DNA from 3 places in the Paenibacillus wynnii genome. Region 1 is predicted to be linked to each of the others. Evidence: riboswitches for the same ligand, from Rfam matches in the RefSeq annotation. Region 1 holds a riboswitch; each other region holds the start of a gene.

Region 1 (4,747 bases):
CAGTGCCGGCGGCCAGCTGATTTTCAGCCAATTCTCCGGCTTTCTCGTAGGTGTTCTGGTCTCACCGCTTCTCAATCGACGCTTTGGGAAACGCGGGAGCATCCTAATTGCTACAGGATTGTTACTGGTGGCTCAAGTAGCCTACTTTTCCCTTCCCCCTTGGGGCTGGATGTATGTGATCGCTATGGCCGCAGGTTTTGGCTTCGGTATGATTGAAGCTGTGATCGGTACGATCATTATTGCAGCCATTACCGAAGGAACTGCCGTCGCCATGAGCCGTCTTGAGGTTTTATTCGGTGTCGGTGCACTCGTTATGCCCCTGATCGCCAGTCCGCTCATTGCCGCAGGCTGGTGGAGATTATCCTTCCTTATTGTGGCAGGCTTCACTCTGGTTTCGCTCCTATTTTGGGGAAGGGGCCATTTCGGCAGCTTGCAATCGGTGCTTGATGATCGGGCTCCGCGCCGTGACAAGACGAAGGAACCTTCAGATAAACCCAACAAACCGCTACCCTACTCTGGAAAACAATGGGGCATCCTTGGACTGTTCATTGTATTTTTCTTTCTGTATGTAGGTACTGAAATGAGTCTGGTCAATTTCATGCCGGCGATCTTTATTGCCAAGCTTGGCATGAGTGAATCCTCCGCAGCGCTGACCGTAACCTTCTTCTGGTTAGCTATGTCGACAGGTAGATTATTTGCCGGCATCCTTGCGGAGAAAATTTCTTACCGTGTTTACGTTCTGGGCAGTTGCTTTCTCACCCTTCTGCTTCTTATAGCGTTCCCGTTTGCGGATCACCGCTTTGGAGCATTCGCTGTAATCCTGCTTCTTGGGCTGTTTATGTCCGGCATTTTCTCCATAGCTCTAGTGTTCTCCAGCAAACTGCTGCCGGGTGCCGAGGAGACAACCCCAAGTATTATGATTGCTGCCGGAGGTATTGGCGGCGCTTTACTGCCACTGCTAATGGGCTGGGCCATGGATCATCTGGAGGTAGCTAAAGTGGCAGGTCTCCTTGCTGCTTTTGCGGCTGTGTTGTTTCTGCTTAGCCTTGCCGCTTGGAAAGTCCGCATAGAACAACCCGACCGCAAGAGCCAAGTCCACTGAGTATGATCAATGAGCCGCTTTTAGGGTAATTTAAGATTATATTTATATCTTAAGTAAAAATGGGGAATAGACCATGGACTTGCTGTCACCCGATCCTGTTGTAGAAAAAGCTCTTCTGCAATTTATATTTCCGTTCTCCATCAAGCAAGGTGAGTCCCAAGAGCTTGAGCAACAACTGGTGAGAGATGGCTTCACACGCTTTTATCTCGATAAAAGTGAGCTTGAGGATGCCTACTACGGAGAAGGCTACTGTGTATCCCACAAAAACATGGAACGGGTCTATCTGCCTTTTGCCGCCCATGTATTGTTCCCAAAGAAGGAAGACAAGGATTCCTTCCATCGCTTTTCCCGGGTGAATGGACTGGATTGCCTACTGGAAATGCCGCTGAACAATCTTCCTTTTCGGATATTATCCACGGATGTATTCCTCTGTCCCTTTCAGTTGGGTTTCGTAACGATTCGAGTTGATCTTGGCTCCCAGAAGCTCCCGTTCAGTCGGGCCCTGGAGTTTGCAGACCGATTCCGTACATTGGAGGATGTGTCCAAGAAGGATTCCCATACACACATTCATCATAATGGCCGCGTGTTCGAACAGGTGGGAGATTTCGTGTTCAGTGAGCTGGTGCCCGGTCTTCGTTCTTGTCTGGATTCCTCGGAGCTGAGCGGAGCCTACTTTGAGACCTTGCCTTATTTCGTAGATGAGCGGATGCTTGTACAAGCCTTTTACCAATTTGAAGAAGATGCCGAGATTGATATCCACCTCCGGTATAGAGCCTCTCAACTGGATGGTATCAATCTCAAAGGACAACCTCATAAGAGTGCCAGTGATCCTACCTACATCGACAATTATTGCAGCACCCATTCCTATAACCGATGGGGACCCAACACTTATTACATGACCAACGAGCAAACCTTCTGCTGTCTTACGCGGGAGGGATCAGATATCTCCACCAATCTTGCCAACGAGATGTACGGGGAATATTATTATGGACTGTTATTGAGTGTTTTCCACAAAATCGTATTGCTCAAGCTGGCAAATATGCATTCGCGGCTGCGGATCGATAACGATTATGAGCAAATTGAGAATCTGATCTATTCCATTAACCGCTTCTCGGCTAAATTTTATTTCCTGGAGCTTATTTCGCAATCACAGGGGCGGGAAATCTTTTTACAGATGCGGAAGGTATATGGCAATGACGCTTTATTCGTAGAAGTAAAACAGACACTGGATGACCTGTTTCAGTATCAGGATAAGTTTCAGTCCAAACGGCGGGATAATCTTCTTATGATTCTTACGGTATATACTGTTATCAGCGGAATCTATGGTATGAATCAGGTCATTGAAGATCTAAAGGGTCAGATTAAGTGGAGTAAAATGCTGGAGTATTCTCCTTTTGAATACCTGGCCTTATTTTTAGCGATGACCGGTATTGTAGTAAGTCTCTCGCTTACCGTGCGGGCATTGTGGGGAAGAATTCAGGATCGCCGCAAGAAAAGGTTTCATCTTGAAGATTAATCGTCTATAATACACCGTAACCCGCTAACTTTATAAGCAGGGGTGCTGGAATTGGCCGGCTGAGATTGTATCCCATAAGATACTGACCCTTATACCTGATCTGGATAATGCCAGCGTAGGAAACGCCATAAGTCTTGGTTCCTGTAACCATAACTAATTCAAGCGCCTGCCGCGTCCCGATCTTCGGGGCGCTTTTTTGGTATTTCGGATTGTTCAATTTGTACGGTGAGACGGGAATAGATCAGGAGATGTCAGGCTTAGCCTTACGTTTCCGCACATTCAAAGGAGAGAAACAGAAAATGGGAGTCAAAAAAGTACTAATGTTGTGCCTTACCTGCATGCTGGTTATTGCTATTGCCGGATGCGGCAGTACTAACGGAAACACGGGTGCTGCCCCGGAAGCAACTACTGCTGCAGCTACAGATGCACCCAAGACACTCACTAAAATTAAGGTTGCCCTCGACTGGACGCCGAATACCAATCATACCGGACTTTATGCAGCCAAGGATCTTGGCTATTATACTGAGGAAGGTCTGGATGTAGAGATCGTGCAGCCGGGCGCTGCAGGCGCGGATACCATGGTTGCCTCCGGCGAAGCAGCTTTTGGAATTAGCGCTCAAGAGGCTTTAACATTGGCTCGCCTTCAAGGAGTGCCACTGGTCTCCATTGCTGCCATCATTCAGCATAATACATCCGGTTTTGCAGCTCCGAAGGACCGCAATATCAAGACCCCTAAAGATTTCGAGGGCAAAACCTATGGAGGCTGGGGCTCTCCTGCCGAGGAAGCAGCCATGAAAGCGATTATGGATCCTGATGGCGGCGATGTTAAGAAAGTAAAAATTGTCAATATTGGTGAAGCCGATTATTTCACAGCTGTTAAACGTGATATTGATTTTGCCTGGATATTCTATGCTTGGACAGGGATTGAAGCTGAACTGCGCGGAGAGCCGCTGGATATGCAGTATCTGAAGGACTACGCACCGCAACTAGATTATTACACCCCTGTGCTTACCACAAGTGAGAAAGCGATTGCCGAGAATCCGGAACTGGTGAAGGCATTCTTGAAGGCTACGTCGAAAGGATATCAATATGCCATCGACAAACCGGAAGAAGCTGCTGCCATTCTAACCAAAGCTGTACCTGACTTAGATGCCAAGCTGGTTCTTGCCAGTCAGAAATGGCTCAGCCCGAAATATACGGAAGATGCTGCCCGCTGGGGTGAGCAAAAGGCTGAAGTGTGGAAAAACTACGCAGACTGGATGTATGGTCTAAAGCTGCTGGATAAACCACTGGATACTACCAAAGCATTTACAAATGACTTTTTGCCGGACGGGCAGTAAAATCTTACAATAAAATAAACAATAGGAAAGTAGGAACGAAGGGGGATTTTGGAACTGTAGGAGCGTTAGCGACCGCCTTTGTCTCCGGATTTACACCGCTAGTAGGCGGAACAAAATCAAATAAATCTGGAGACAACAGCGGCCGGAAGTCCAACATTCACCGTAGTGACGACCGACCCTTTTTGCGAAATATTTAGTTTATTTTACTTCAAACTGAAAGGATGATTTCACATGGCAAATACCCTATTAAGCATTCAAGTGATCCCAAAAACTCCGAACAATGAGGATTCCATCCCGTATGTGGACAAGGCTATCGAAGTTATTCAGCAATCCGGTGTTAAGCATCAGGTGAATCCGCTGGATACGACCATGGAAGGGGAACTGACAGAGCTGCTCGAGATCGTCCGCCAGATGCATGAAGCGTTGGTTGCGGCAGGCAGCCCAAGCGTGATTTCGCAGATCAAGATCGCTCATAACCCGAACGGAATCAGCATGGATAAACTGACGGAGAAATATCGGCCGTGAGATCAACCTGGAAGCAAATATGGCCGCCACTTGTGGCGGTCGTCTTCTTTTTAGCCGTATGGCAGCTGTCCGTGTCACTCTTCCATATTGAAGCGTGGATTCTACCGAGTCCGACAGATATCGCCCGGGAGTCTACCAGCAACGCTGCAGGAATTGGGGAACATACGGTTGCAACGCTTCGCCTTACTTTGATCGGCTTTCCCATAGGAACGGCGGTAGGGCTGATAGTTGCTTTATTGCTGCACCTGCTGCCTTGGGCCAAAC
Region 2 (4,747 bases), on a different contig from region 1:
ACATTGGCTAGATAAGTCATTTTAATTCCTCCCTAGGTTATGTTGTTATAAGTTAATAAAAGCTTCTTCGGTTTTCACATCTGTATGGAGAAGCTGATTCTCAATCAGCCATTGGTGAACATTCTCCCAAGATTCCGGGTCCTGATAACCAAATGTCTGATCACCCGCATCCATTAGCGGCAGCAGGATTTGCAAGCTTTGTTGCTCAATGTCCTTATCCAGTGGAGAGGTTGCATCCTCATGCTTGAGCAGGATCGAGAGGGCTTCATCCGGGTGCTCTTGCACATACTGCTGACCTTTGGTGATGGCGGTCATGAATTTTTTTAAATACGTATTATTGTTCTTTAGGCCTTGTTCGCTTGCTACTAGCACCAGTTCATAATAGTCCGGGACTCCATAATCAGTCGGATGGATTGAAGTCACAGGATGACCCTCTTTGGCCAAGATCAGCGCCTCGTGATTAATGAAACCGCCCATGATGGCATCCACTTTATCTGTGGAAATTGCCGGGATAAGATCAAATCCAACATCGATCAGGTTTGCACTCTGCGGATCTCCGCCATCATTCTTAATCATTGTCTTCACCATTGCTTCATATAGAGGGATGGAGGAGTAACCGATACTTTTACCCATCAAATCTTTAGGACGTTGTACTGCACCTTCTGCGGGAATCAGCAGATGATTCAGTGGATGTCTGACTATGGCAGCGATGGATTGCACCGGGATTTGCTCAGCGCGGGCCATGAGTACCTGAGGTTGATAGCTAAGTGCCAGATCAATCTGATTAGCCGCGACTAGCTTCAGGCCGTCATTGCCGTCCGCAGGCATTCGGATTTCTACATCCAGACCTTCTTCAGCAAAAAAGCCTTGGCTCTCCGCTGCATAAAATAAAGAGTGCACGGCATTCGGATACCAGTCGAGCATAAGGGTAAGCTTCTGCAAAGGCTGTTTAGATTTACCCGCCGAACAACCGCCTAGAATTAGAAAGATGCAAAGTAGTAATAGGGAGACTGACACTCTTAATTTAGTATTGGTATACATCATGAGTTGGATGAACCTCTTTTCATGAATAGAATTTTTTCAAGCAAGACTAGGATTAGAAAAAGGACAAGGCCAAGTGCAGACAGCAAGAATACGGCCGCGAACATCTCATCACTTTGCAGATTCCCGGCCATACGGCGGCTGAAATAACCAAGGCCCTTGCTGCCCCCGAGCCATTCGCCAATCGTTGCTCCGATCACACAATATACAATCGATAGTTTCAAGCCGGAAAAAAATGAGGGCAGTGCCAGCGGAATCTGGATCTTTGTAAGCAGGTGCCATCGGTTTGCGCCCATAGTTAATAATAGCTCTCTGTAGCCTTCACCCCCCTTGCGTAATCCATCAAAGCTACCCACCACTACCGGAAAGAATGCTGTTAAGAAGACAACGGCAACCTTGCCTGCCAGCGAATAACCGAACCAAAATATGAAGATGGGCGAGAGAGCGATTAACGGGATCGTCTGACTGATGATAATGAAGGGATATAGTGCTTTTTCTAGCCTACGGGACAAATGCATTCCGGTACCTAACAATGAGCCTAAGACAACAGAAAGAATGAATCCCATAATTACTTCCTGAAGAGTAGCCGGTAGATGCTGCCCAAATAACAACCGCCGATTCTCGACTAGAGCATTCCAAATGGACGTAGGAGCCGGAAGGATAAACGATGGAATCCATTTCAGACGAACAACGGTCTCCCAGCACACGAGAAGGAAGAGGAGAAGGAGGAGGGCAAGTCCATAATCTCTAAGATAACGTTTAAGAGGTGTGAGTATCATAAAGTCGTCTCTCCAAATCCTCCCGCAACTTCAGAAACCGCGGATCATAATTCATAGCAGAGTGCCTTGGTCTTGGTAAATCAACGATGAATTCCTGCATTGGAGCTTTTGATTGACTGCCGGACATTAGGTAGATTCGATCACTAAGCAGAATCGCTTCCTCCAGATCATGTGTAATGAATAGAACCGTCTTCGCAAGCCCATCCCATAACCCGGTAAGCCACTTGTGCATTTCCCGTTTAGTTATAGCGTCAAGAGCGCCAAAAGGTTCATCCAGCAGCATAAGCTCCGCTCCGGTTACAAGGGTTCTTAAAAAAGCGATCCGCTGCCTCATACCACCCGATAATTCATTCGGATAAGCTTGTTCCACTTCTGCAAGACCAAAGCGCTCCAGCATCTCGCGTATCATCGAGATCGTTTCCGCTTTTGAGCGGTTCTGAGTTACTTCCCACGGCAGAAGACAATTGTCCAATACCGTCCTCCAGGGCAGTAAAAGGTCTTGTTGAGGCATGTAGGCAATGTTCCCTAATCGGGTAGTTGCAGTGGAGCTAGCTTCTTGCCAGATGATATCGCCGTTAGTAGGTTCCGACAGTCCTGCGATAATCTTGAAAAGCGTACTTTTCCCACAACCGCTGGGGCCAATGACAGAGACGAACTCTCCATGTTTAACTTTCATAGACAATTCTGATAAAACTGAGTATTTCCGTTGTGGGTCAAAAGAGTAGGACAAATCATTAATAGAGATCATTGTGTTCGTAGACAAACCCCCTTCCAAACAAATAAGACCCATCCATCTCCAAAGGAAATGAATGGGCCCAAAATTCTCGTCTGCATAGGTATGCATCACTTGAAAGTCCGGTTCCACTTCCCTCCGCTGGTATGATCCAGATCAGGTTCCAAGGGTCCGGAGGTTGAACTCCATCTCAGTCAAGTAGACTCCCCTAGTGAAATAAATAGGTCGATATTGAATTCTTAAGTGGTTTTAAATATACCATATCTTATCGATATGTAAAGAGTTGGGAGAGACTTTAGCCTTTTCAATACTAAGATTTACGGAGTCCTGTCACAAACAGCGTAATTATGCCTTTTACGATCTGTTCTTTGGAATCTCCGTGAACCTTTTGCTGGTACAAATAGAGGTCTGGACTGAGTACGGAAATCAATGCTGTAGCAGCAAATTTGGGGTTCACGGAGATGATTTCATTACGGTCGGAAGCTTGTTGAATCAGCTCGGCCAGCACTGCACTTAGTCTTTGGAAAAAAGGATGTTCGAAGTGGGTGAGCTGTTTTTTACCGGTGAATTCAGACTTAATAAGCTGCAGCAGCTCCGCATGTTGAGCGATGAAATCGATAACTCTCTCAATACTGTTCTGAAGACGCTCCAATGCAGGAATCTCGGAACCGGACTGCTGAACCTCTTGCTCCATTAGCCTTAAGAATCTCTCAGTACTGTCCAGTAGGAGAGCTGAAGAAATTTCACCTTTATCACTGAAGCGGCGGTATAAGGAACCCTGTCCAATGCCGGCTTTTTTAGCAATACTATACATACTGACCGCATCCAGACCATTTTCGGTAAAAAGCTGTCCGGCGGCCTCCAAAATTTTCTGTATATAGGGATCATTAGCCATAAGAGAAGGGACTCCTTTAATAGAAATTAATAGTGTTAAGTAATGATGCAGAATCTAATTGACATAGCGGACAATTGTCCGTAAACTAATGGATGGAGAAACGGACAGTTGTCCGATCAATCAATTATATAGATATACCCGCGAAGAGGTCAATGATACTCGTGCAAGGGGTTATTAGGAGGAGAAAGAGAATGGAACAAACGATGAAGTCAGATGCGGACTTTCGGATATCCAGTATTTTAGTTCCGCTTATTGCGATCATAGCGGGCGTATTTATGGTTGTGCTGGACAGTACTGCGATGAATGTAGCTTTATCTACTCTGGTAGTGGACTTTCATACGAATTTGAATACATTGCAATGGGTGGTTACCGGGTATATGTTGGCCCAAGCCTCAGTGATTCCCCTTTCTGGTTGGTTATCCGACCGATTTGGAGCCAAGACTGTATTTTTGAGTGCTATCGTATTATTTACAATCGGATCCATACTATGTGCTACACCAAGCAGTGCCGAGTGGCTTATCGCATTCCGTGTAATACAAGGACTTGGCGGAGGTTGCGTGCTGCCGGTAGCCATGGCTTATGTCTATAGACTGAGTCCAATGAGCAAGGTCGGTGTAGTAATGGGGATTATGGGCATCCCGGTATTGTTTGCTCCGGCGATAGGACCCGTGTTATCCGGATGGTTAGTTCAATACCATTCCTGGCGTTGGATCTTTCTGATTAACATTCCAATCGGTATCGTATGTTTGTTCATTGGGTTAAGAAAACTGCCTAAGGTAGAGAAAAGTCAGGTTGCCGGAGTCGATAAATATGGCATGATCCTGGGACCGTTAGCCTTTGCTTCATTATCTTATGGGGTAAGTCAAGGAGCTCAGGGCTGGAGTTCCGATAAGACTCTTATTGGGTTGTCAGTCGGTGCTGTAGCTTTAATTGCTTTTGTTATAGTTGAATTACGTACTCGAACTCCGCTGTTGGAATTGCGAGTACTCCGCTCAATAGACTTCAGCGCAGGCATATTAGTTCAGTGGGTGGCTCAGTTCGCCCTGTATGGGGCCTTGTTTTTATTACCACAATTTCTGCAGCAAGCACGTGGATTTGGGGCATTTGATACCGGTCTAACCCTACTCCCCCAAGCGATAGCTTCCGGAATTATGATGCCGATCGCCGGAATACTATTTGATAAAATAGGGGTACGCTGGCTTGTGGTTTGCGGATTGAGTCTGGTATCGGGTGCTCTATACCAGTATTCACATGTTGATCTTACAACGGAGAGCAGGGATGTTATTCTGCCATTGATCA
Region 3 (4,747 bases), 380 kb from region 1:
AGAGCTGCGGCATGCCGCTTGCTCGTGACGAACAACGCGGCGGGACCGAGGAAGATGGCAGTAAAAGCAAGAAATACTGCAGCCACTGCTACCACAATGGTAAGTTCACCCAGCCCGATCTTACCTCGGAAATGATGAAAGCAAGAGTTCAGCAGAAGCTGGTGGAATTTGGTTTTCCTAAGTTCATGACCGGTATGTTTACGCGTAATATCCCAAAGCTCGAGCGTTGGCGAAATAACTGCTTGTAAAAAGTGGTTAGAACCTGTTCCTGCGGAGCGTCCTCTCAACTATTCTAGAAATCCTGTCGATATAATGATCAGGATATCTATGGAATAGGAGAATGGGGATATGACATTCATGATAAGGGACAACGCTAGAAAATACCCGAAGCTGCATAAGCTGGCAGCCTTCACAGCAGGTCTGCTGCTCTCCTCTAATATATTGCTGATTCATCCTTTGAGTACCTCGGCTGCCAGTCGAAATGAGCCAAGTGCATGGGCGGCCGAAGAGGTTACCAAAGCCTACGTACAGAGCCTTGTTCCTTATGGTCTTATGAGTAATTTTCAGAACGCAATTACTAGAGCGGAGCTAAGCCAGATTGCCGTTCGTTTATATGAGAATATGACGGGACTCCAGGCAGCCATGCCTGCCGTGAATCCGTTCAAGGATACGAAAGATGAGAATGTACTAAAGGCTTATGCGCTTAACATAGTCGGTGGAATGGGCAACCGAAGCTTTGCGCCGAATGAGCCTGTCACCCGTGAACAAATCGCGGTCATGTTATATAACACGCTTCAAAAGGCGGGTATAGCTGATAGGTTGAATAGCAGCAGCCCACCTACGTTCACGGACGCAAGCGCTGTGGCTGGCTGGGCGGGAAGTGCCGTGAACAAGCTTTCCTCCAGCGGTATTTTACAAGGGACGGAGTCCAAGGGGGGGATAGCGTTCCAACCGAAGGCTAAAGCATCACGTGAGCAAATCTTTGTACTGGCGTTTCGGATCTATGATCTCTATGGGCCGGTCTTTGTTAGAAATGAACATGAGCTGCTGGGGGCCATCGAGCAATCAGACAAACCTCTCCTCTTTCAAGACGACCGTACGAAAAAAATCTATGAGGAATCAGTACGGGTCAATACAGAAATTATCAAGCCGGGCATGAGTGACATGGAGAAGGAGATCGCCATCCATGACTATATTATTCTTCACACCGTTTACGATTACGACAACTACCTGAAGGATACATTGCCGGACGACGTGTTCAGCGCCTATGGTGTCCTATTCAACGGAAGCGCTGTATGCCAAGGTTACGCCTATGCAGCACATCTGCTGCTGGAGCTGGCCGGTATAGATTCAGAGATAGTGATAGGAACGGCGGACGGCATAAGTCATGCGTGGAATAAAGTGAAGATTGACAATGAATATTATAATTTGGACGTTACTTGGGATGATCCGGTTCCAGATGAAAAGGGAAGATTAATATATAGCTATTTCAACGTTACGGATAAGGAACTCATGAAGGATCATATCTGGGAGACAGTAAAGTGGCCTGAAGCTACGGCGATATCGAAGAATTATTATGAGTATAAAGATCTTGTTGTACACAGCGCTATGGAACTGAAGGAGAGGATTGCCAAGACTATTGCAGCCCATGAGACGGAGTTGAGCATCAAGCCTGCTTATGAGGGAGATGCGATTGCTGACCTTACTGCCGCAATGGCTTCGAGCCAGGTGTTATCTGGATATTCATATTCCTATAACGGCATGTCTCTTTCGCTTACATTGGAATATCGTTAGGCAGCCTATACATGATCATGCAATACTAAGCTAGATTAAGCATGACAAGGCCAGACAAGGCCAGACTAAACAAGACTAGACCTGACTAAGCCAGACTAAGCCAGACTAAGCAACCAGAGAGCTTTACGAGGACTGTGTGAGTTTTTAAGTGTACTTTCTACAACTAAAACATCCAAATTAATGGAGTCTCTTAGTGTAGTTGCACAAAGTACACTTATATTTATGATATTCGGCGATAATGCCCCTTTAGCCAGAGTTTAGATGTATTTATTACAATTAAAGCCCTGCGAGAGTTGTTTTTGCATCAGTTAAGTGTATAAAGTGCAACTAAACTAAGATCACCCTTTGGCTAGCCTTGTTTTGCGATTAACGTGGGTTCCGTTACTCATCATCCGCATCCCTTTAATTTAATGGTGTGAATACAAGCAACCGTCTGACTGGAGCGATAGATGAGTAGTTACAAGTTGAGTCATTGCCTGAGAATCATTTACTGAAATCTCCTGAGATTCATTTGCTTAAATTGCTTGATTAGTCGCTAACGTAGTTTACTCTGCGAAGGTAAGAACCGAAGATATACAATTTCTGATGGATAAACTTAAGTTGACAAATGATGGGTTTCTCTGTAACTTATAACTAACTTAAATAAGAAACCACTAGGGGAGCCTGAATGGGCTGAGACGGGAAAATTGAATTCCTGGACCCTTGAACCTGATCTGGATTATACCAGCGTAGGAAAGTGGAGTCGGACTCTTTTTTCATGGTTGGCCTTGGCCGTTTATGGATAAAGCCGCTCCATTGTGGAGCGGCTTTTTTGCGCGCACTCTTATTTGTTGCTGCCAAATAAGCGAATGCTTCTGAAGTGAGTTTTATACTTCTCGGACTCACTGAAGTGTCGCTTACAAACCTTTAGGAGGAATGTAAATGCCTAGCCAAGCGAAGAAAGATACGATTGATCTGTCGGCTTTTCCAGGAAGTCGTAAGGTGTATGTGGAGGGATCGCGGCCCGATATTCAAGTACCCATGCGCGAGATTACATTGAGCCGAACATCGGGTACCAGCGGGGAAGAGGAGAATGCTCCAGTCCGTGTCTATGATACTAGCGGGGCTTATACTAACGACGAAGCGCATAGTGATATTCGTCAGGGTTTAACGCCTCATCGTTTTTTGTGGATTGGAAGTCGTGGAGATTCGGAAGCCTATGAAGGAAGAACTATCAAACCGGAGGATAATGGGAATGCCACGGGTAAGTCGGGTGTGGAGATATTTCCAGGATTACAGCGGCGTCCGCTTAGAGCCAAAAAGGGCCGGAATGTCAGTCAACTTTATTACGCACGGAAAGGGATTATTACGTCGGAAATGGAGTTTATAGCCATCCGTGAGAATGTTACACCTGAGTTTGTAAGAGATGAGGTAGCCAGCGGCCGCGCAATTATACCTGCCAATATTAATCATCCTGAGAGTGAACCTATGATTATCGGGCGGAATTTCCTAGTGAAAATCAACGCCAATATCGGCAACTCCGCCGTGTCCTCGTCTATTGAGGAAGAGGTGGAGAAGATGAGATGGGCCACACGCTGGGGCGCGGATAATATCATGGATCTATCGACAGGCAAAAACATTCACACTACCCGCGAATGGATTATCCGCAACTCCCCTGTACCTATCGGAACAGTGCCCATCTATCAGGCTTTGGAAAAGGTGAACGGGAAGGCCGAGGATTTAAATTGGGAGGTTTACCGGGATACGCTGATCGAGCAAGCGGAGCAGGGAGTGGACTATTTTACGATTCATGCCGGAGTGCTGCTTCGTTATATTCCACTGACCGCAGGGCGGATGACAGGTATTGTCTCACGTGGTGGATCAATTATGGCGGCGTGGTGCCTTGCACATCATCAGGAGAACTTTTTATATACCCATTTTGAGGATATTTGTGAGATTATGAAGGCTTACGATGTGGCATTCTCCCTGGGAGACGGGCTGCGGCCAGGTTCTATCGCCGATGCCAATGATGAGGCTCAATTTGCCGAACTGGAAACGTTGGGTGAATTAACATCGCTGGCATGGAAGCATGATGTTCAGGTAATGGTGGAGGGGCCAGGTCATGTGCCGATGCATCTGATCAAAGAGAACATGGATAAGCAGCTAGAGCTTTGCCATGGAGCTCCTTTTTACACATTAGGCCCCTTAACAACAGATATTGCTCCCGGCTATGACCATATCACCTCGGCGATTGGAGCGGCTATGATCGGTTGGTTCGGCACAGCTATGCTCTGTTATGTAACTCCAAAGGAACATCTGGGGTTGCCCAATAAGGATGATGTACGGGAAGGCGTTATAACCTATAAAATCGCTGCCCATGCAGCCGACTTGGCGAAGGGTCACAAGGGTGCACAGGATCGGGACAACGCCCTCTCGAAAGCGCGCTTCGAATTCCGTTGGCGTGACCAGTTTCATTTGTCGCTCGACCCGGAGCGGGCACTTGAGTATCACGATGAGACTCTTCCTGCCGAAGGAGCCAAAACTGCTCACTTTTGCTCGATGTGTGGTCCCAAGTTCTGCAGCATGCGCATTTCTCATGATATCCGGGATACGGCGAAACAGCAGCAAGAACATGAGAAGGAACACGAGCCGGATGTGGAAGCCATTGCGGCCGGAATGAGGGACAAAGCAGCGGAGTTTAAAGGCGGCGGAAGTGTGATTTATAAGTAGAAAATCGACACTATTGTAAATTCGGTTGGAGACCCATCGGCAATAATTCAATTAAGTGTTGCAAATTTCCATAAACGGTGGTTATGTGCTTGATAAGAACGGGAATGAGATTTAAAGTAGTAGTTATACTTAAGTTTGGGGACCCTTTTAATCGATGGGTGTCATCCTACAAGGTAAAGGCAAGAAAATAGACTAGAGTCTAGATAGCGATTAAAAATTCAGTAGGACATAAAGGATGACAACA

What was found. Region 1 has a riboswitch for thiamine pyrophosphate ahead of PWYN_RS09740 (ABC transporter substrate-binding protein). Riboswitches for the same ligand answer to the same signal wherever they lie in the genome.
Region 2: another riboswitch for thiamine pyrophosphate. It lies ahead of PWYN_RS18745 (ABC transporter ATP-binding protein); the one in region 1 lies ahead of PWYN_RS09740 (ABC transporter substrate-binding protein).
Region 3: another riboswitch for thiamine pyrophosphate. It lies ahead of thiC (phosphomethylpyrimidine synthase ThiC); the one in region 1 lies ahead of PWYN_RS09740 (ABC transporter substrate-binding protein).

What each region holds. Positions count from the first base shown of each region.
Region 1 is NZ_JQCR01000002.1:1,596,188-1,600,934, forward strand. It holds gene PWYN_RS09730 (MFS transporter) at 1-1,102, shown strand, start outside; gene PWYN_RS09735 (hypothetical protein) at 1,176-2,618, shown strand; TPP riboswitch at 2,647-2,757, shown strand; gene PWYN_RS09740 (ABC transporter substrate-binding protein) at 2,918-3,958, shown strand; gene PWYN_RS09745 (thiamine-binding protein) at 4,190-4,483, shown strand; gene PWYN_RS09750 (ABC transporter permease) at 4,480-4,747, shown strand, end outside.
Region 2 is NZ_JQCR01000003.1:735,885-740,631, forward strand. It holds gene thiM (hydroxyethylthiazole kinase) at 1-20, opposite strand, end outside; gene PWYN_RS18735 (ABC transporter substrate-binding protein) at 46-1,044, opposite strand; gene PWYN_RS18740 (ABC transporter permease) at 1,041-1,820, opposite strand; gene PWYN_RS18745 (ABC transporter ATP-binding protein) at 1,801-2,685, opposite strand; TPP riboswitch at 2,670-2,773, opposite strand; gene PWYN_RS18750 (TetR/AcrR family transcriptional regulator) at 2,864-3,448, opposite strand; gene PWYN_RS18755 (DHA2 family efflux MFS transporter permease subunit) at 3,640-4,747, shown strand, end outside.
Region 3 is NZ_JQCR01000002.1:1,220,079-1,224,825, reverse strand. It holds gene PWYN_RS28625 (zinc ribbon domain-containing protein) at 12-248, shown strand; gene PWYN_RS27930 (S-layer homology domain-containing protein) at 349-1,794, shown strand; TPP riboswitch at 2,440-2,546, shown strand; gene thiC (phosphomethylpyrimidine synthase ThiC) at 2,716-4,503, shown strand; gene PWYN_RS08070 (hypothetical protein) at 4,747-4,747, shown strand, end outside.